DNA from 3 places in the Streptomyces sp. NPDC046716 genome. Region 3 is predicted to be linked to each of the others. Evidence: riboswitches for the same ligand, from Rfam matches in the RefSeq annotation. Region 3 holds a riboswitch; each other region holds the start of a gene.
The links. Region 3 has a riboswitch for cobalamin ahead of ABZ930_RS01250 ((2Fe-2S) ferredoxin domain-containing protein). Riboswitches for the same ligand answer to the same signal wherever they lie in the genome.
Positions count from the first base shown of each region.

Region 1: another riboswitch for cobalamin. It lies ahead of ABZ930_RS23660 (CbtB-domain containing protein); the one in region 3 lies ahead of ABZ930_RS01250 ((2Fe-2S) ferredoxin domain-containing protein).
Region 2: another riboswitch for cobalamin. It lies ahead of ABZ930_RS14905 (cobalamin biosynthesis protein); the one in region 3 lies ahead of ABZ930_RS01250 ((2Fe-2S) ferredoxin domain-containing protein).

Region 1 is NZ_JBEYYU010000032.1:54,653-61,265, forward strand. Features, by position in the region: gene ABZ930_RS23635 (cytochrome P450) at 1-1,115, opposite strand, end outside; gene ABZ930_RS23640 (ATP/GTP-binding protein) at 1,263-1,823, opposite strand; gene ABZ930_RS23645 (DUF742 domain-containing protein) at 1,825-2,211, opposite strand; gene ABZ930_RS23650 (roadblock/LC7 domain-containing protein) at 2,204-3,049, opposite strand; gene ABZ930_RS23655 (ATP-binding protein) at 3,046-4,287, opposite strand; cobalamin riboswitch at 4,789-4,926, shown strand; gene ABZ930_RS23660 (CbtB-domain containing protein) at 4,966-5,187, shown strand; gene ABZ930_RS23665 (CbtA family protein) at 5,213-5,968, shown strand; gene ABZ930_RS23670 (histidine phosphatase family protein) at 6,057-6,613, opposite strand, start outside.
Region 2 is NZ_JBEYYU010000016.1:62,489-69,101, reverse strand. Features, by position in the region: gene ABZ930_RS14910 (cobyric acid synthase) at 1-697, opposite strand, end outside; gene ABZ930_RS14905 (cobalamin biosynthesis protein) at 694-1,629, opposite strand; cobalamin riboswitch at 1,688-1,820, opposite strand; gene ABZ930_RS14900 (hypothetical protein) at 2,078-2,299, opposite strand; gene ABZ930_RS14895 (inorganic phosphate transporter) at 2,316-3,593, opposite strand; gene ABZ930_RS14890 (lysozyme) at 3,808-4,551, opposite strand; gene ABZ930_RS14885 (class II aldolase/adducin family protein) at 4,731-5,411, shown strand; gene ABZ930_RS14880 (alpha/beta hydrolase) at 5,603-6,613, shown strand, end outside.
Region 3 is NZ_JBEYYU010000001.1:259,583-266,195, reverse strand. Features, by position in the region: gene scpA (methylmalonyl-CoA mutase) at 1-970, shown strand, start outside; gene meaB (methylmalonyl Co-A mutase-associated GTPase MeaB) at 983-1,972, shown strand; gene ABZ930_RS01255 ((2Fe-2S)-binding protein) at 2,019-2,711, opposite strand; gene ABZ930_RS01250 ((2Fe-2S) ferredoxin domain-containing protein) at 2,708-3,097, opposite strand; cobalamin riboswitch at 3,159-3,281, opposite strand; gene ABZ930_RS01245 (multicopper oxidase domain-containing protein) at 3,533-4,873, shown strand; gene ABZ930_RS01240 (patatin-like phospholipase family protein) at 4,935-6,167, opposite strand; gene ABZ930_RS01235 (hypothetical protein) at 6,323-6,613, opposite strand, start outside.

The sequences.
Region 1 (6,613 bases), on a different contig from region 3:
ACGTCCGGCAGCCGCTTGAGCAGCGACTCCACGGCGGTGACCGCGATCATGAACGCCGGGTCCTTGGCCGGGCAGCCGTGCGGACCGGCGCCGAAGCCCAAGTGGGCCTTCGCGCTGAGCTGTTCGCGGTGGACGTTCAGCTTGGGGTCGGTGTTGGCCGCGGCGAAGGAGATCAGCACCGGATCGTTCGCGCGGATGACCCGGTTGCCCAGCTCGACGTCGTGCGTCGGGTAGTGGGCGGCGTAGTTGGCGATCGGCGCGTAGTTCCACAGCGTGTGCGAGACGGCGCTCTCGACCGGCAGCCCGGCCTGCCACTCCTCGCCCAGGTACAGCGCGCTGCTGGTCCCGATGGTGGCCGCCAGCGGCGCTGTGCCGCCGGACAGCAGGGTCACCAGCTGGTGCAGCACCTCCTCGTCGCTGAGCTGGGCCGGGTGCTGCATCAGACGCGTCGTCAGATCCTGTCCGGGGCTGCGGTGCTTGAGCGCGATCAGCTCGGCGAGCGCGCCGCCGAGGACCTCATCGGCGCCCGGCGTGCCCTCGAAGATGCCGCTGATCCCGGCGATCACGCGGTCACCGAGCTCGGGCGGGCAGCCGAACAGCTGGCTGAAGACCAGCAGCGGCAACGGCTGGGCGTAGGACGCCATCAGCTCGGCCTGGCCGCTGGGATCGGCGCTGAAGCGGCCGATCAGGTAGTCGGCGGACTGCTGCGTTAGGCGGACGATCTGGCGTTCGTCGACCGTCGCGAGGCTCTCCGTCACGACCTGGCGCAGCCGGGCGTGCGCGGCGCCGTCGCTGAAGAGCGCGTTCGGGCGGTAGCCCATCATCGGCAGGGCCGGGCTGTCGGCCGGGACGCGCCCCTCGTTCAGCGCGTTCCAGCGCCGGGAGTCACGGACGAAGGACGCCGGGTTCTGCAGGATGTACAGCGCCGCGTCGTAGCTGGTGACCAGCTCGACCTCGACGTCCGGGGCGATGTCCACCGGCGCGCTGGGCCCGGCCGCGCGCAGGTGCGCGTAGTGACCGTCGGGGTCCGCGCCGAACGCGGATCCGTAGAGCCGGACGTTCTCGTGCGCGGGGCAGCCCGGCGGTATGTGCGAGGACTCTGTGGGCTGTTGCATTTCCGTGCTCCTAGGGCCTGGCCGGCGGCGCGGGCCGCGCGTGGGTGGCGATCTCTTGTCGGTGCGGATGAGCGGGGGCGGGCCGGTGCGGCCCGGCGGACGACGCCCCGGCGTCGTCCGCCGGGCAGGTCCCTGGAGGGGCGGGCCCTAGGCGAGCAGGGTCATGAGGTGCTCCACCAGGGTGATGAGTGCTTGCCCGGCCGACTCCTCGTCGCGGACGTCGCAGCCGACGACCGGGGTGTCCGGAGACAGATTCAGCGCCTCGTGCACTTCTTCGAGGGGATAGTCGGCGGTGCCGTCGAACCGGTTGACGCCGATCGCGTACGTCAGGCCGAACCGCTCCACCAGGTCGAGGACCGGGAACGACTCCTCCAGGCGCTCGGGGTCGACCAGGACGAGCGCGCCCAGCGCGCCGCGCGACAGCTCCTCCCACATCTCCTTGAAGCGCTCCTGCCCGGGGGTGCCGAACAGATAGAGGACGAGGCTGTCGCTGAGGCTGAGCCGGCCGAAGTCCATGGCCACGGTCGTGGTCGTCTTGTTCGGCGTGCCCGAGAGGTCGTCGAAGCCGACACTGGCCTCGGTGATCTCCTCCTCGGTCCGCAGCGGCTCGATCTCGGAGAGGGCGCCGATGCAGGTGGTCTTCCCGACCCCGAAGTGCCCCACTATGAGGATCTTCACTGCGTGTGAGACGTCTGGATCCAAGTACAAGTTACGCTCCGAATCGCTTCTTCCGCAGGCCGTCGAGAACGGCGCTGACCAGCTCCCTGTCGGGCCTTTCGGCACTGGGGATGGGCTTCCGGACGAGGATCAGGCCGCCCTCCTCCAGCTGCGCCAGCAGGATGCGGACGATGCCCAGCGGCAGATGGGTGTGTCCGGCCACTTCGGCCACGGACAGGAATCCGTTGGCCACCAGGTCGAGGACGGTACGCGCCTCGGGGGACAGCCCACGCGCGGCGGTGTCCGCGTCGCGGGCGGCCGTCACCAGGGCGGTGTGCGCGTACTGGTGATCCGGCGGCAGGGCACGCCCGTTCGTGATCACGAAGAGCGGTACTAAGGGAGAGGTGAGTTCCGGTCCCTCGTCGGGCTCCTCAGACATCGCCGACTCCCCCTCCGGGTGCGGAGCGCGCGGTCAGTTCGGGCACTGCCTGGTGGAGCCGGGTGGTGAACTCCTCGATATCGCAGTCGTGTTCGGCGGACGCGGCGAGGAAGGCCCCTTCGCCGGCGGCGATCAGGAAGATCCAGCCGTGCGAGAACTCGATGACCGTCTGCCGCCACGTCGCGTCCGCGACGGGACCCGCGAACTGGGCCGTCACCCGGCTGTAGGCGTGGATGCCGGTCATGGCGGCGGAGATGGTGTCCGCCAGGTCCCGGCTCATCGCGGAGGTCGCCCCGCGCGGCAGTCCGTCCCCGCCGAGCAGGACCGCGTGCCGGGCGCCGTGCACGTCCGCCACCGCCCGGTCCAGTTCGGGGAGCACGAATCCCGATCCGCCGCCAGCCTCGTGCCGCTCCGCCGCGGCGGAGCCGCCCGCCCCGAGCTCGTCGGTCGGGACGCGGGGCGGCGAGGTGAGGTTGTTGCCCAGGCGGGCCACCAGCCGGTGCATGCGGAAGGAGATCTGCTGCATGTCGACGTCGGGCTCGGCCGCGGCGGCCAGGTAGGCGCCCTGCCCGGCCCCGATCAGGAAGATCCAGCCGTGGTCGAACTCGATGACCGTCTGGCTCCACTCCCCGTCCTTCGCCGAACCGGCGAAGTGGGCGGTGGCGCGGCTGAGGGACTGCATGCCGGCCATCGCGGCCGAGATGGTGTCGACGTCCTTCGGGTCGAGGCCCTCCGTCGAGCCGCGGGGAAGGCCGTCGGCGGACAGCAGAACTGCGTGCCGTGCCAGGGGCACGTTCTGCACGATGTCCTGGAGCATCCAGGACAGGTCTGGCGTCATTCGTCTTCAGACCCTTCGGCGGACGGCGTGTCGATCTTGCGGGCCGAGAGTGTGCCGCGCTGGAGGGCGCCCAGGCTGCGGCCCGAGGTGCGCGGAGCTCCGTCGGCGGATCCGAACGCGGGCCGGCGGGGCGACGCGTCGGGCACGCTCGCGATGGGGGACTGGCGCTCTCCCCGCTTCGGCAGGCCGTGCACCGTGCGCTTCGGGGGCTCGGTACGCGTCTCGGAACGGGTCTCCGCCGCCGGCTCGGGCTGCTCGACGGGCGGTTGCTCCTGGGGAGCCGGGGTCCGACGGATGCGGCTGACGGGCGCGTCGGCCCTCGGCGGTGTCTCCTCCATGGTCCACAGCTCCTCGGGCAGCAGCACGACGGCGCGGACACCGCCGTACCGGGAGACTCCGGTGACATCCACCTTGAAGCCGTACTGGCGGGCGATCAGACCGATGACGGGGAAGCCGAACTTGGGCTGGGTGCCCAGCTGCGACAGGCGGGGAACGTCGTCACCGGAGAGCAGCGCGGTCGCGCGCTGCCGGTCCTCGTCGCTCATGCTGACGCCCGCGTCGTCGATGACGATGCACAGGTTGTTCTGGATGCGCTGGAAGGTCACCTCGATCGGTGCGTCCTGCTGAGAGAAGCTGGCAGCGTTGTCGAGGAGTTCGGCCACGGCGAGGGCGACGGGCGCGACCGCGGACGCCTTCAGCGCGAGACCGGTCTGCTGCATGATCGCGACCCGGCTGAAGTTGCGGATCTGGCCCTGGGCACTGCGCACCACGTCGTAGACGCTGGCCGCCCGGTTGCGACGGCCGAGGGGCGCGCCGCACATCACGGCGATGCCCTGGGCCTTGCGCGCCATCTGGGCGTTGGAGTGGTTCACGTCCAGGAGGTCGCTGAGGACGGCGTGCCCGCCGTACCGCTGCTGCACGCCGTGCAGCAGAGTGGTCTGCTCGGCCGCGAGGCTCTGCAGGAAGCTGGCCGCGCCCTTGAGGACCGCCTTGGTGTTCTCCTCGGCGTCTTCCTTCGCGGCCAGGATGGCGCTCTCGCGCTCGGTCCAGATTCTCTGCAACTCGGCGGACGAGCCGTGGAGTTGACGTTCCAGAGCACTCACCTGCTGACGCAGATCGGCTTCTGACCGCTGCTTCTTCGCCGCGAGCGCTCTACTGCGGATGGTGAGTGCCACAACGGCGGCGACTGATATCGCCGCTATCACAACCAGGCACCACACCAGTGCGTCTCGTGTCATGGAAACCTTTCTCGGCGCATGGCGACAGATGCACTTCGTCAGGGCCCGCGACACGGCCCAGAGCGTCACCCGACCGACGATGCACACACGCGGGCACATCGCAAGGAGGCGCGCGGAACGAGTGGATCAAGATCGCGGATGCCGGGATGCTATCACCGTGATCGACCCTCAGATTCCGCTTGGTCAGCGGCCTTTGGGGTCCGTGAATCGCGAGCTCATCCGCGTGCGGCGCGCCCGCGGGACCTGCCTCGACGGCCCGGCGTGGCGGCGCCACCTGGATCAATGCGGGTATTTGGACGGCGCGTTGACAAAAGTCGACTCAACCCATTGGTGACTGGGTGCGGGGGCACCCCCAGGGGGTACGGGGTTTCGATGTGTCCGCGTTGTGCCACCCAAAGGCTGTTTCCGGCCATCGGGGTGCCGCAAGTTGGCCGGAAGGCGCAGGCGGTGCGCACGAGGCGGCCGCACCGCCGGGCGGGCCCGCGCGCTCTTGGCCATGCACGCGACAGACGGTAATGTCGTGCCGTTATCGACGACGGTCGACGGAAGCCGGTGAGAACCCGGCACGGTCGCGCCACTGTGATGCGGGACGCCCTCGGCGTGCTGCGAGTCAGACCCGTGACGGTCGTCCATGTGCACCACCGAGACGGGACGCGAACTCCCGAAGGAGGCCCTGCCATGGCGCAGCACGTCGCCCAGCCGACCGCCACCACTCCTGCCATACCGGCCAAGCTGCCGTTGAAGGCGATCGCCCCCTGGGCCGCGTTCTTCGGCATCCTGATGCTCGTCCTGCTGTACTTCGTCGGCGCCGAACAGGGCGCCACCTCCGTGTTCAGCGGAGCGGGTGTCCACGAGTGGGTGCACGACGCCCGCCACCTGCTCGGCTTCCCCTGCCACTGAGAAGGCGGAGGAACGTCGTACTCCCATGAACTCCACCACCGTACGCAACCTGCTCGTGCGGGGCATGCTCGCCGGTCTCGCGGCCGGCGTGCTCGCCCTCGTCATCTCCTACTGGCTCGGTGAGCCGCTCGTCGACAAGGCGATCGGCTTCGAGGAGTCCCACGCCGGCCACTCGCACGGCGACGAGGCCGAACTCGTTTCCCGCGGCCTGCAGTCCACCGCCGGACTCGCCACCGGCGTCCTCGTCTACGGCGTCGCCTTCGGCGGCATCGCCGCACTCGCCTACTGCTTCGCGCTCGGCCGGGTGGGCCGCTTCGGCCCCCGCGCGACCGCGCTGCTGCTGTCGGGCTGCGCCCTGCTGGCCGTCTACGTCGTACCGTTCCTGAAGTACCCGGCCAATCCGCCCGCCGTCGGCAACGCCGACACCATCGGGAAACGGACCACCCTCTACTTCCTGATGATGGTGCTCAGCGTCCTCCTCGCGATCGCGGCGACCATCCTCGGCAAGCGTCTCGCGCCACGCCTGGGCACCTGGTGGGCCACCGTCGTCGCCGTCCTCGCCTTCGCCGTGGTCGTCGGCCTCGCCTTCCGGTTCCTGCCCGTGATCAACGAGGTGCCCGAGCACTTCCCGGCCGCCGTCCTCTGGCGCTTCCGGCTCTCCGCGCTCGCCATCCAGATCACGCTGTGGACCGGGTTCGGCCTGCTCTTCGGCGAGTTGGCCGAGCGCCTGCTCGACCCCAAGCCCGCCGAGGCCCGTCGGACGGTCCCGGCAGCGAACTGAACCGGCCGGCCGAGCAGCAGGGCCGAGCCGGACGAGAGGGCCCGCGGAACCTTCCGCGGGCCCTCTCGCGCCGCCCGGGCGCCGCCGGTCAGTTCTCGCCGACGAGAGGCCGGCCGCAGCGCAGGTTCCAGCGGCCGCCGCGGCCACTCAGCTCGGTGACGGTCAGCGGTGCCACGTCGCAGCGCCAGAACGCCGACAGGGGCGCGCCCAGGGCGTGCACCACGGCGGCCCGCGCCAATTCGGGCTCCACGACACCGATGACGAGCCCGCCGTCCGGCACCGCCGCCTCCCCGTCCAGCGCGTCCAGCCATCGGGACACCCGCGCGCACACATCGGCCACCGACTCCCCGCCCCCGGCGCGGAATTCCGGATCCCCGAGCCACCGGCCCACGTCCTCCGGCGACGTCCCGCTCACTTCGGCCAGGGTCCGGCCGCGCCAGCTCCCGGTGTCCGGAGCGGCCAGCGCGTCCGGCGCGGTGGCCGGACCGAGCCCCAGCAGCCCGGCGGTCTCGCGGCAGCGCCGGCTCCCGGACACCACGGCCAGCGCGGGCGTCGGCAGCGAGGAGGCCGCGGCGCGGGCGGCCGCACGACCGGCTTCGTCCAGCGCGGCCCCGTCGTCGAACCGGGCCTGGCGCAGCGAGGCGT
Region 2 (6,613 bases), on a different contig from region 3:
CGAGGCCGTGCTGATACGGCAGAACGCCGTAAGTGTCGCGCCCCGTGAGGGACTTGAGCATGTCGAGGCCGGGCTCCAGCAGGCTCACGTCACCGCGGAACTTGTTCACCAGATACCCGGCGAGCAGTTCCTGGTCCTCGGGCGCGAGCAGCGCCGTCGTACCGAAGAACGAGGCGAAGACCCCGCCCCGGTCGATGTCGCCGACGACCAGCACCGGCAGCCGGGCGGCGCGCGCGACGCCCATGTTCACGATGTCGGTCCGCCGCAGATTGATCTCGGCCGGGGACCCGGCGCCCTCGCAGATCACAGCGTCATGACTGCCCCGCAACTCCTCCAGGCATCCCACGACGGTGTCCAGCAGGGCGGCCTGCCGCCCGCCGTGATAGCCGCGCGCGCTCATCTCGCCCACCGGCCTGCCCATCAGCACGACCTGGCTGCTGCGATCGCTGCCGGGCTTGAGCAGCACCGGGTTCATCAGCGCGGTCGGCTCGACGCGGGCGGCCTGCGCCTGCATCGCCTGCGCCCGCCCGATCTCGGCGCCCTCGCGGGTGACGAACGAATTGAGGGACATGTTCTGCCCCTTGAACGGCGCTACCTTCACGCCCTGCCGCACCAGCCACCGGCAGATCCCGGCGGTGACGACACTCTTTCCCGCGTCGGAGGTGGTGCCCGCGACGAGCAGCCCGCCCCGGTTCATCGACGACCCCACAGCAACCGCCCGCCCACACAGACTCCCAGCGCCAGCACACTCACCCGCCGCGACAACCGCGCGGCCCGTTCCACATCGGTCACCCGGACCGCCCGCCCCGCGGCGTTCAGCACCGGCCGGTGCTCGACCCGTCCCGCGTACGACAGGGTGCCGCCGAGCCGTACCCCGAGCGCGCCCGCGAAGGAGGCCTCGACGACCCCGGCGTTGGGGCTCGGGTGCCGGCCGGCGTCCGCCCGCCACGCGGCCAGCGCGGCGCGGGGCCGCCCGCCGGCCAGGACGGCGAGGGCGCCGGTGAGCCGGGCCCCCGGCCAGCCCGCGACATCGTCGAAGCGCGCCGAGGCCCAGCCGAACCGGCGGTACTTCACGGACTTGTGCCCGACCATCGCGTCGAGCGTGTTCACGGCGCGGAAGGCGAGCAGCCCCGGCACCCCGCCGACGGCGCCCCACACCAGCGCGCCCACCACGGCGTCGGAGGTGTTCTCGGCGACCGACTCGACGACGCCCCGGGCGATCCCGTCCGCGTCCAGGCCCTGCGGGTCGCGCCCGCACAGCCGCGGCAGCAGTTCCCTGGCCAGCTCGACGTCCCCGGCCTCCAGCGCGGAGCCGATCGCCCGCGCCTCCCGGCCCAGCGAGGTCCCGCCGACCACGGCCCAGGTCGCGGCGGCCGTCAGCGCGACGGCGGCGGCGGGGGAGCGGCGTACGGCGCGCGAGGCGGCGGCTCCGACGGCGGCGGCGCCACCGGCGCAGACCAGGGTGTGCAGCGCGCCCCAGCCGCGGTGGTCCCGCCACAGCACCCGCTCGACGGCGCCCGCGGCCCGCCCGAACCCGGCGACAGGATGCCCACGGCGCGGATCACCGACGAGCAGATCGCTCAACAGTCCTGTGGCGGCCCCGTACGCGAACACGCGCCCGGGCCGCATGACGCCGCGCGGGGCGAACATGGCGGTAGTTGTCCTCACTCAGGGTGTCCACGCCCTGGTTCGACGAGACCGGCAGCGGGAGTTCCTGGCTCGTCCCCGGGTGACCGGGGACTCACAGTGGCGGGACCGCGCCGGATTCGCACCGGCTTCCTCACCTGCTGCCGTATATGGCGTTGGCAGTGCACCACGCTCCGCGAAGGTGCGTCAACTTGCTGTTGACCTGGGGCGGGAGAGTGTGGGGAGGTCCACAGCGGTTCGCGCCCCGCTTGCCACCGCCGTGGCCGGCCGTGCAGTTCCCCTGGACGAGCGAAGCTCGTTTCAGGGGCGCGGGGAACTGCGCGACCGGCCACGACGAGAGCGGCACCCGACACACGACAGGCCGCACCGCACACAGACACGGCGGGCCCGGACCAGAAAGGTCCGGGCCCGCCGAAATGACTGCCGTGGATCAGGCCACGATCAGGAAGATCCCGTACGCCACGGCCGCCGCGCACGCCGCGAAGCACGCGTACGCGCCGGAGACGACGAGCGTCGCCGAGTCGCCCCGCTGCGCCGCCGACTCCTTCTTGGAGAGTCCGACGATGCCGAGGGTGAACAGGCCCACCAGGGCCACGGTGACCACGAGGCTGACTCCGAACACGGAGCCGAGAGCTGCCCAGTCGATCTTCATAGCTGGTCCTGCTTCCTTACAGCGTGGCGCCGGCGGGGCGCGCGGGGTCGGCCGGCGCGGGGGCCGGGATGGTCGCCTTGACTTCCTCGGACTCGCCGGTGACCAGGGTGCCGACGGGCGGCGGGGTGACCGCCGCGATGGCCGTGGTCACGACGCCCGCGGGCTCCGCGGCCGGCGCCGCGGCGCTGCCGACCTCGTCATCGGTGACGTTCGTGTGGTCGATGGAGTCACGGCGCGAGAGCTTCCAGATGACGCCCGAGCCGACCACGAGCAGCGCGGCGGTGAGACCGACGCCCCACGGGCCCTGCTTGGTGAGGAACTCGGCGCCCGCGCCGACCAGACCGGCGGCCGGCAGGGTCAGACCCCACGCGACGAACATCCGGGTCGCGGTCGACCAGCGGACGACACCGCCCTTGCGGCCGAGACCGGAGCCCATGACGGCGCCGGAGCAGACCTGGGTGGTGGAGAGCGAGAAGCCGATGTGCGAGGAGGCGAGGATCGCCGTCGCGGCCGAGGTCTGGGCGGCGAAGCCCTGCTGCGGCGCGAGGTCGGTGAGGCCCTTGCCCATGGTGCGGATGATCCGCCAGCCGCCGAGGTAGGTGCCGAGGGCGATGGCCGTGCCGGCGGAGACGATGACCCACAGCGGCGGGTCGGCGTCCGGGGCGATGACTCCGCCGGTGATCAGGGCGAGGGTGATGATGCCCATCGTCTTCTGCGCGTCGTTCGTGCCGTGCGCCAGCGAGACGAGTCCGGCCGAGGCGATCTGGCCGGCGCGGTAGCCCTTGGCGGTGGCCTTCGCGTCGGTCTTGGCGCTGATCCGGTAGGTCAGGCGCGTGGCGAGCATCGCGGCGAGGCCGGCGACGATCGGCGCGGCGACCGCGGGAAGCAGGATCTTGGTGACGACGGTGCCGCCGTCGACCGAGGACCAGCCCATCGACATGACCGCGGCGCCGATGAGGCCGCCGAACAGGGCGTGCGAGGAGCTGGACGGCAGACCGAGCAGCCAGGTCAGCAGATTCCAGAGGATGGCGCCCACGAGCGCCGCGAAGATGACCTCTGTTCTGAGGCCGTCCTCATTGATGATGCCGCCGGAGATGGTCTTGGCGACCTCGACCGAGAGGAACGCTCCGACGAGGTTCAGCACGGCGGACATGGCCACCGCCGTCTTCGGCTTCAGGGCGCCGGTCGAGATGGTCGTCGCCATCGCGTTGGCTGTGTCGTGGAAACCGTTGGTGAAATCAAAAACCAGTGCGGTAACGATCACGATCGCAAGGAGCAGCGTGATGTGTTCCATTTACCCAGGCTTCGGTTGGACGTCAGTGGCGGTTCGAACGTAAGCACGCCGGGTGAACGGAAGATGAACTGGGCTGGGCGTTGCGGTGACCCGATCCGGAGCGCCGTCACTCCGCTTGGCGCGTGGTGGTGGCATTGACTCCGGATCGGCCCGGGACGAGACCCCTCGGAGCCCCGGAATACCGGGTTCCGTGGGACTTTGGTCCCTGTTCCGGCTAGCCCAGGGCGAACCTCCTCAGCTGGGCCATCGACCCGTTGAAGAGATTCTGGTCACCCGGCAGTCCGCCGCGGTTGTCGTACTGCCAGAAGGTCCAGTACGACCATCCCCTGGGCAGCGCCCCCGCGCTCTGGTCGTAGCGCGCGAGCCACAGGGCGTGGTTGACCGCGAAGGCACCGCTGTTGCCGGTGCAGATCTTCCACCAGTGGTAGTTCGTGTAGATCACCGGGTGCCGGCCGGTCAGCCGCAGCACCTCGACGCTGAACGACGAGATCCACGCGACCAGTTTGCGCTTGCTCATGCCGTAGCACTTGTGCGAGTCGTACGGGTTGAACTCGATGTCGAGCGCGGGCGGCAGAGTCCAGCCGTCCGCCTTCCAGTCCCCGCCGTTGCGCACGAAGTACGCGGCCTGGGCGCGGCCGGAGGACTTGTCGGGCACCGCGAAGTGATAGGCGCCCCGGATGATGCCGGCGCCGCGGGCACCGTCGTACTGCTTCCAGAAGTAGGGATTCTTGTAGGTCGTGGACTCGGTCGCCTTCACATAGGTGAACCTGGCCCCCTTCCTCTTCGTCTTGGACCAGTCGACATGCTTCTGGTGCGACGAGACGTCGTGACCCCTCGGCCTCGCCGCCGCCTGGACCGGCAGCTCCGTCAGGACCGTCGCCCCCATGGTCAGTGCGGTGACGGTCACCGTCGCGAACAGGAGCGCACGACGACGGGACGGTTTGCTGTCACGAGCCATATTTCCCCCCGAATGGCGACGTGCATGACAAATCCCCCAGAGATTACCGGAAGATCCCGACGTGCCCGTCGAACCCCAGCCAATCACCCTCAGTAGGGGGATACGTGCCCATAACGGAGCTACCGGACTCCTTCGTTCCGCACTCGGCCGGGACCCTCCCCGGCTGGCAGGATGCCGCCATGACGGATCCGGCAGATCACGCACAGGCCTGGGAAGAGCTGCTGGCCACGGCCCGCAGAACGGTCGCCGACGGGCTCGTCGTCGGCACCTCCGGCAATGTCTCCGTACGCGTCGGCGACGGCGACCGCGACGAGGATCTGATCCTCGTCACCCCGAGCGGCGTCCCGTACGACCGGCTCGGCCCGGACGATCTCGTCGCCGTCGGCCCCGACGGCACCCACCGCGCCGGAACCCTCACCCCCACCAGCGAACTGCCCATGCACCTCGCCCTCTACCGGAACACCTCCGCGCGGGCCGTCGTGCACACCCACGCGGTGCACGCCACCGCCGTCTCCACGCTCGTCCCGGAACTCCCGCCCGTCCACTACATGGCCGCGGCCCTCGGCGGCACCGTCCGGGTCGCCCCCTACGCGACCTACGGCACGGAGGAGTTGGCCGAGAACATGCTCGCCGCTCTGACCGGGCGCACCGCTTGTCTCCTGCAGAACCACGGGACCGTCGCCCACGGGGACTCCCTCGCCCAGGCCTACGACCGCACCGCCCAGCTGGAATGGATGTGCCGCCTCTGGCTCACGGCCCACTCCGTCCCCGGTCTGCGCCCCTCACTGCTGAGCGACACACAGATGGCGGAAGCGGCCCGGCGGCTCGACGGATACGGCCGGCCCGCCCCGACGCGCTGACCGCCGCCGGGCGCCCCTCGCCCCGCGGGAGGCGTACGAAACGCCGCGCGGAGCACTCGTAGGGGGACCCAGCGAAGCGAGGAGGCCCGGTGAGAAGAACCCGTACGCACTTTCCGCCCCGTCCGGTACGCCCGTCACTCGCATCCTCCGTCCCGCTGGCCCGGGCGCGCCCGGGCGCCGACACTGGACGAGTGCGCACCGCCAAAGCGACGGCCGCTGCCGTCACCGCCGTCATCGGGGCCTCGGCCGCCGCCATCGCCGCCGGCCGACTGGCCAGCGACGCCGCGCTCAAGGCGCCCGCAGGACGCCCCCTGCCCACCGAGCCCCGGCTCACCGTCCACGCCGTCGCCGCGGGGCACATCACCCTCACCCGCGACCTGGCCTCCCAGTACCCCGGCACCTACGGGCTCGCGGGCGACGGCTTCCACGCCGTCGTCGGACCGGTCGTCGACTCGGCCCCGCACGCGGCGGACACCGTCGTACGCCGCCTGGAGCGGGTCACCCACGGCACCCTCGGACCCGGCGCCAGGGCCTGGCTCACGCCCCAGGTGCACATCGGCGACCCCAAGGCCGCGCTCGGCCTCGACCACGCCGACATCGACGTCCCGGGCGAACTCGGCGCACTGCCCGCCTGGTTCGTGCCCGGCGTCCGCGACACCTGGATCATCACGGTGCACGGACTCGGCACCACCCGCGAACACCCCATGAACCTCATGGAGTTCCTGCACCACCAGCAGTTCCCCGTCCTCGACCTCGCCTACCGCGGCGACCTCGGCGCACCCCGCTCCCCGGACGGCCTGAACCACCTCGGCGAGTCCGAGTGGCGCGACCTGGACGCGGCCCTGCGCTACGCCGTGCGCTACGGAGCCCGCCGCGTCGTCGTCATCGGCTTCTCCACCGGCGCCGCGATGGCCCTGCACGCCGCCGCCCACTCCGCGCTGCGCGACCGCATCGCCGGCCTGGTCCTGGACAGCCCGGTGCTGTCCTGGGAGGCCACCCTGCGCGCGCTGGCCGCCGCCCGCCGCACCCCGGGCGCGCTGCTGCCGCTGGCGGTGCGCGCCGCCCAGGGGCGCACCGGCCTGACCGGTGACCGGCTCGCGGACGCCGCGGACCCACGGCTGCTCAAGGTCCCCACCCTCGTGCTGCACGGCCCCGACGACGAGGTCGCCCCCTGGGCCCTCTCCCGCCGGCTGGCCGCCCGC
Region 3 (6,613 bases):
GGGCGGCAGCGCCTACGTGGAGAAGCTGACGTACGACCTGGCGCGCCGGGCCTGGCAGCACATCCAGGAGGTCGAGCAGGCCGGCGGCATGGCCAAGGCCATCGACGCGGGCATCCCGAAGCTGCGCATCGAGGAGGCGGCCGCCCGCACCCAGGCGCGGATCGACTCGGGGCGGCAGCCCGTCATCGGCGTCAACAAGTACCGCGTCGACTCGGACGAGGAGATCGAGGTCCTCAAGGTCGACAACTCCTCGGTGCGGGCCCAGCAGATCGCCAAGCTGCGCCGGCTGCGCGAGGAGCGCGACGAGACGGCCTGCCGGGACGCGCTCGACGCGCTGACCCGGGCGGCGGGCGGTGACGGCAATCTCCTGGAGCTCGCGGTGCGCGCGGCCCGGGCGATGGCCACGGTCGGCGAGATCTCGGACGCGCTGGAGAAGGTCTACGGCCGGCACGCCGGACAGATCCGTACGATCTCCGGTGTGTACCGCAACGAAGCAGGGGAGTCCGGATCCGTGGACCGGACCCGCGGCCGCGTCGAGGAGTTCGCCGAGGCCGAGGGGCGCCGGCCGCGCATCCTCGTGGCCAAGATGGGGCAGGACGGCCACGACCGCGGCCAGAAGGTGATCGCGACCGCCTTCGCCGACCTGGGCTTCGACGTCGACGTCGGCCCGCTCTTCCAGACACCGGGCGAGGTGGCGCGGCAGGCCGTCGAGGCGGACGTGCACATCGTCGGGGTGTCCTCCCTGGCCGCCGGGCACCTCACCCTCGTACCGGCGCTGCGCGAGGCGCTCGCCGACGAGGGGCGCGAGGACATCATGATCGTGGTGGGCGGGGTGATTCCGCCGCAGGACGTGCCCACGCTCCTGGAGATGGGCGCGGCCGCCGTGTTCCCGCCCGGCACGGTGATCCCGGACGCCGCCCACGACCTGGTGTCGCGCCTCGGGGCGGACCTCGGGCACGACGACCAGTGAGCCGGTGACGGTGTGCCCATCGATCTCGAAACGTACGTCAAGGGTGTCCTCGCCGGGAAGCGGGCGGTCGTCGCGCGGGCGATCACCCTCGTCGAGTCCACGCGTCCCCAGCATCGGCGCCTGGCCCAGGAGTTGCTGACCGAGCTGCTGCCGTACAGCGGCCGGGCCCGCCGGATCGGTGTCAGCGGGGTGCCGGGGGTGGGCAAGTCGACGTTCATCGACGCGTTCGGCTCCCTGCTCACCGGGCGCGGTCACCGGGTGGCCGTGCTCGCGGTCGATCCGTCGTCGAGCCGCACGGGCGGTTCCATCCTGGGCGACAAGACCCGGATGGAGCGCCTGGCGGTCGATCCGGACGCTTTCGTGCGCCCCTCCCCCACGGCCGGCACGCTCGGCGGTGTCGCGAAGGCGACCCGTGAGTCGATCGTCGTCATGGAGGCGGCCGGGTACGACGTGGTCCTGGTGGAGACGGTCGGCGTGGGCCAGTCGGAGACGGCCGTGGCGAACATGGTCGACACGTTTCTGCTGCTGTCTCTGGCGCGGACCGGCGACCAGTTGCAGGGCATCAAGAAGGGTGTCCTGGAGCTCGCCGACGTGATCGCGGTGAACAAGGCGGACGGGCCGCACGAGCGGGACGCGCGGTCGGCGGCGCGCGAACTGTCGGGCGCGCTGCGGCTGATGCACGGCAAGGACGCCTTCTGGACGCCTCCGGTGCTGTGGTGCAGCGCCCGTGAGGAGAGCGGGCTCGACGAGGTCTGGGAGCGGATCGAGCAGCATCGCTCGCTCCTCGACTCGACGGGGCGGCTCGCCGAGCGGCGCCGTACGCAGCAGGTGGACTGGACCTGGACGATGGTCCGCGACGAGCTTCTCGGGCGGCTGCACGCCGATCCCGCGGTGCGGGCCGTGACGCCGGGTCTGGAGCGGCAGGTCCGCGATGGCGAACTGACCGCGACGCTGGCCGCGGAGCGGATCCTGGACACGTTCCGGGAGCGGGACGCGCACTGAGCTGCGGGCCGGCTCCGGTCGGCGCGTCGTCGCCCGGGCGGCCCGGTCACCCGGCCAGGCAGCAGTCGCCGCACTTTCCGCCGCCCGGCGCGCGGTAGAGGAGGCAGCAGCTGTTGCGGCGGAACGTCAGCCCGGGTCCGGTGATGCGGCCGGTCCCCCGCAGCCGGCCCGTCTCCAGCAGTTCCCGCGTCAGGCGGGTGAGCGGACCGCGCAGGGCGGGCCGGATGCGCAGCAGTTGCGCTGCCGAACCGACCAGCGCGGACGCGGAGTTGCCGGCCAGCAAGCCCGGCGCCACCTTCGTGGTGAGAGCGCTCTCGACGTCCCGCAGCACGCCGTCGACCTCCGCGTGGAGGGCTTCGGCGAGCGACGGCAGGCCCGCCGCGAGCCGTCCCCGCGGGTCCGTCAGACGCAGGTCCGTCGTGTCGCCCGACCACTCCGCGGCGCCCATCGCCGGCACGATCCCGTGCACGAGGGCGCAGGCGAGGACCGGCGACCACAGCCGGGCCGCGAGCCCCAGGTGCGCGACGGACACACCGACGCGCCTCTCGGTCGTCGCGAACCGCTCGTCGACCGCCTGGGCACGGGCCGCGAACCCGTCCCGGAGACCGCCCCCGTCGACGCGGACCGGATCCCGAGGTGCCCGGGGCACGGCGGATTCGAGGGCGAAGAAGCCGCCGAGCCGCGCCACGTCGCGCAGCGCCCGGGCGACCTGCTCCGGCCGGGCCTCCGTGGCGTTCACGAGGTGGCGGGGGCGCGGCGCGGCGGCTTGATGAGATAGAGATCGAGGATCTCGGGCCGGTCCGCCACGCCGGGTCCGCCCGCCCGCACCCAGTCCGCTATGTCCTCGGTGGCGTCCGGGTCGTTGACCAGTCCGAGCCACACCGGCCGGGCGCCTGCCGCCCGGCCCGCTGTGGACGGCTGCACGACGACGACGTTGGCCTGCTCGCAGACGTCCAGGCACTCGGAGATCCGTACCGGGGCGATCTGGCGCAGCCGCGCGGTCTGGGCCGCGTGATCGGCGTCGACCTTGACGGTGCCGCAGCAGCAGTCGCGGCACACCACCACCCGGCACGGGACCGTCCGGTCCCCGGTCGTCACGGTCTCGTCGGCGAGCCGTTCAGGCATGCCGTGTCCTTCCTCTCGCCGGGGAGTTCCGCCCCGGGGTGCTTCGAGGAGGCGACAGCGTGAGTCTCCTGGCTCTCGGGTCCGTGCTCGTCCCGGCCTTCCCGCCCGCGCGGGGCAGTGGCTCGTCGGGATCCGCTCGCCGATCACAGTGGCGGTACCGCACCGGATTCACACCGGTTTCCTCGGGCGGCTGCCGCCCATGTCCAGAGCCATCATGCCATCCGCCCCGGCCTCGCGACGGGCCCGAGGTCGCATCGGACGCCGCGCCCGGGAAAAGCCGCCGGAAATCCATGAACCGGTTGTTAATGTCCCCCCATGAAGAGGCGTCAACTGCTCGGTATGGCAGGCGTATCCGCGTTATCCGTCGTCACCACGGCCTGTGGAGGTTCCGGGTCGGACTCCGTACCCCGGCCCAAACTGAAGTTCGCCAACCCCGTGCGTATCCCACCCCTTCTGCATCCCGCTCCGGGCAAGGACGGCAGCCGCAGGTTCGCACTGACGCTGCAGACCGGGCGGACGGCCATCCTGCCCGGGAAGACCACCCCGACCTGGGGATTCAACGGCACCTTCCTGGGGCCGACGCTGCGCGCCACGCGCGGTGACACGGTGCGGATGACGGTCCGCAACCGGCTGCCGGAGACCAGCACCGTGCACTGGCACGGCATCCGGCTGCCCGCCGTGATGGACGGCGGCCCCCACCAGCCCGTCGAGTCGGGCGCCACCTGGACGCCGCACTGGACCCTGGACCAGCCCGCCGCCACCGCCTGGTACCACCCGCATCCGCACGGCGAGACCGCCCAGCACGTCTACAACGGCCTCGCCGGAATGTTCATCCTCGACGACGACACCCGGCCGGAACTCCCCTCCGACTACGGCGTCGACGACATCCCGCTGATCCTCCAGGACAAGAAGTTCGACGAGGACAACGCCTTCACCGGCCGCGTCCTCAAGGGCACCTTCGGCATCCTGGGCGACCACGTCCTCGTCAACGGGACCTTCGATCCACATCTGAAGGTGACCACCGACCACGTCCGGCTGCGCATCCTCAACGGCTCCAACGCCCGCATGTACAACCTGTCCTTCGCCGACAAGCGCACCTTCCACGCAGTCGCCACCGACGGCGGCCTGCTGCCCGCGCCCGTGCCGGTCAAGGAACTGGCGCTGACCCCGGGCGAGCGCGCCGAGGTGGTCGTCGCCTTCGAGCCGGGCGAGCGGGTGGTGCTGCGCACCGTGGACAACGGCGTGGACATCGCCGAGGGCGACCTCGATGTGATCAGGTTCGTCGCCGCGGCCACGCTGAAGCCGTCCCCGGCGCCGCCCGCCGTGCTCGCGGCGCGCGATGCGATCGTCCCCGCCGCGGACGCGCGGGTGCGGCACTTCGTCCTCAACGGCCATGACGCCATCAACGGCGAGGAGATGGACATGAGCCGCATCGACGAGGTGGTCCCGGCCGGAGCCGTCGAGATCTGGGAGGTCGAGAACAACGTCTACTCCCACAACTTCCACATCCACGAAGTGGCGTTCCGTGTTCTCTCCGTCGGGGACGGCAAACCGGCGGCGTACGCGGAAGGCCGCAAGGACACCGTCTTCGTCCCCGGCAAGAGCAAGGTCAGACTGGCCGTCAGATTCGGCACCGCCACCGACCCCAAGTGGCCGTACATGTACCACTGCCACATCCTTCGTCACGAGGACTCGGGAATGATGGGCCAGTTCGTCCTGGTCGAACCGGGCACCGAGCGCACCGTCAGCCGCACGCTGAAGATGCCCCACCATTAGGCCGCCTGAAGGGCAGTCGTCGTCGGGCCGGCCGTCGGTGGCGGATCGGCCCGACGGTGTCCTAGGCGGAGTCGGTGCGCCACAGTTCGTCCGGGTCGTCGCCCGCCGCGTCGAGGATGAGCCGGGCGTCCCGTTGGCCCAGTTTGATCGCCTCCCCGATGAACTCCGGTTCGAAGAAGAGGTAGCTGAGCAGTTCGCCCCGGCTCTGCCCCGGGCCCAGGAGCGCGGCGAGGAACATCAGGTCCGGGTTGGTCAGGCGGCGCAGGCCGCGGAAACTCGTGTCCAGGACGTATTCCGCCATGACACCGAGCTGATCAACCGGGCCGGGCATCGGCCCGCCGAAGAGGTACTCGACGACGGTGTACGGACGTCCACGCGGGCTGATCCCCTGCGCCCCGGACTCCAGCAGTTCGTCCACCTTGCCGAGCGTCCGCGTGTCCTCCACCATGCGATCGCCCATCAGACCGGTCAGGATCTGCGCGACGACGTCCTGGACGGACGGTGCCGACTCGTCCCCGCACTCCACGGGCCGGGGCAGGTCGCGCAGCGGTGTGGTGGCGACGATCACGACGCGGCGCGCGCCGAGCGAGATCGTCGGCTTGATGGGGGCGTTGAGGCGGACGCCGCCGTCCATGTACCAGCAGCCGGTCGGCCCGATCCTGACGGGCGGGAACGCCACGGGAATCGCCACGGACGCCATCACATGGTCCACGTCCAGGACGGTACGGGTGTAGTCCACCGCCCGGTCGGTGTCGGAGGCGGGCAGCCTGGCTGCCGCGGGGCCCTCGGCGAACACCTCCGTCCGCCCGCTGCCACAGGCCGTCGTGGCCACGGCGACGGCCTGGGCCGCGCCGTCGGCCAGGTTGGCGTGGAGCTGGTCCCAGTCGACCTTCGTCCGCAGGGTGGTCCGAAGCGGGCCCGTGTCGAGCAGTCCGGCCAGGGGCGCGCTGGACGGGTTCACGACACGCGTCACGCACTGCCGCAGGATCATGGGCAGCGCTGTCAGCACGAACGGCCTGAAGACCTCGTTCTTCGTCAGTCCCTGCCAGGCGGCGATCACTTCGTCGGCCGCCCGGGCCGCGGGCAGGTGGGCGAACGAGGCGAAGAGCACCGCGTTGAGCGCTCCCGCGCTGGTGCCGGTGAACAGCGTCGGACGCTGCCCCCACTTGTCGAGCTCCGGCAGCAGGGTCGCCAGCATGCCTGCCTCGTAGGCGCCCCGCGCCCCGCCCCCTGCCAGCACCACGCCGATGTCGGCGCCCGCCGACGACGGGGTGGCGGCTCCGTCCTCGGGCATCGCCCCTCCCAGGTCCACGTCGCACGGGTGCGGCCGCGGCACGTCTGCCGTGCGACTCGGGCCGCCTCGTCGATGCCACTACGCCCGGCGGATCGGTGCAACGGCGGAACCGGCCATGCCCGCCTCTCGCCGGGAGCCCACCGCACGCCGTGGAGCTAGAGCCTGCTCATCGAGGCCATCGCGTACAGAAGTTCGATGACGGCCGTGGGGTCGCCCTGCTGGCTCGCGGCCGCTTCCCGTGGTGCGAGATGACCCGCCGCGACCCGGCAGAACCCCACTTCGGGCAGGACGATGTGGCTGACGCAGTTGTCCGGGCCCGCCGGGCCGTCGGCGGCGTCCACCGGCAGATACCAGTCGCCCCCGCTCTCGCCCTCGATCTCCAGGCGGACGCTGCTCGGCGACGCTCCCGGCTGTGTGAGGGGCCGCGGCGGGGACGCCAGTCCCGC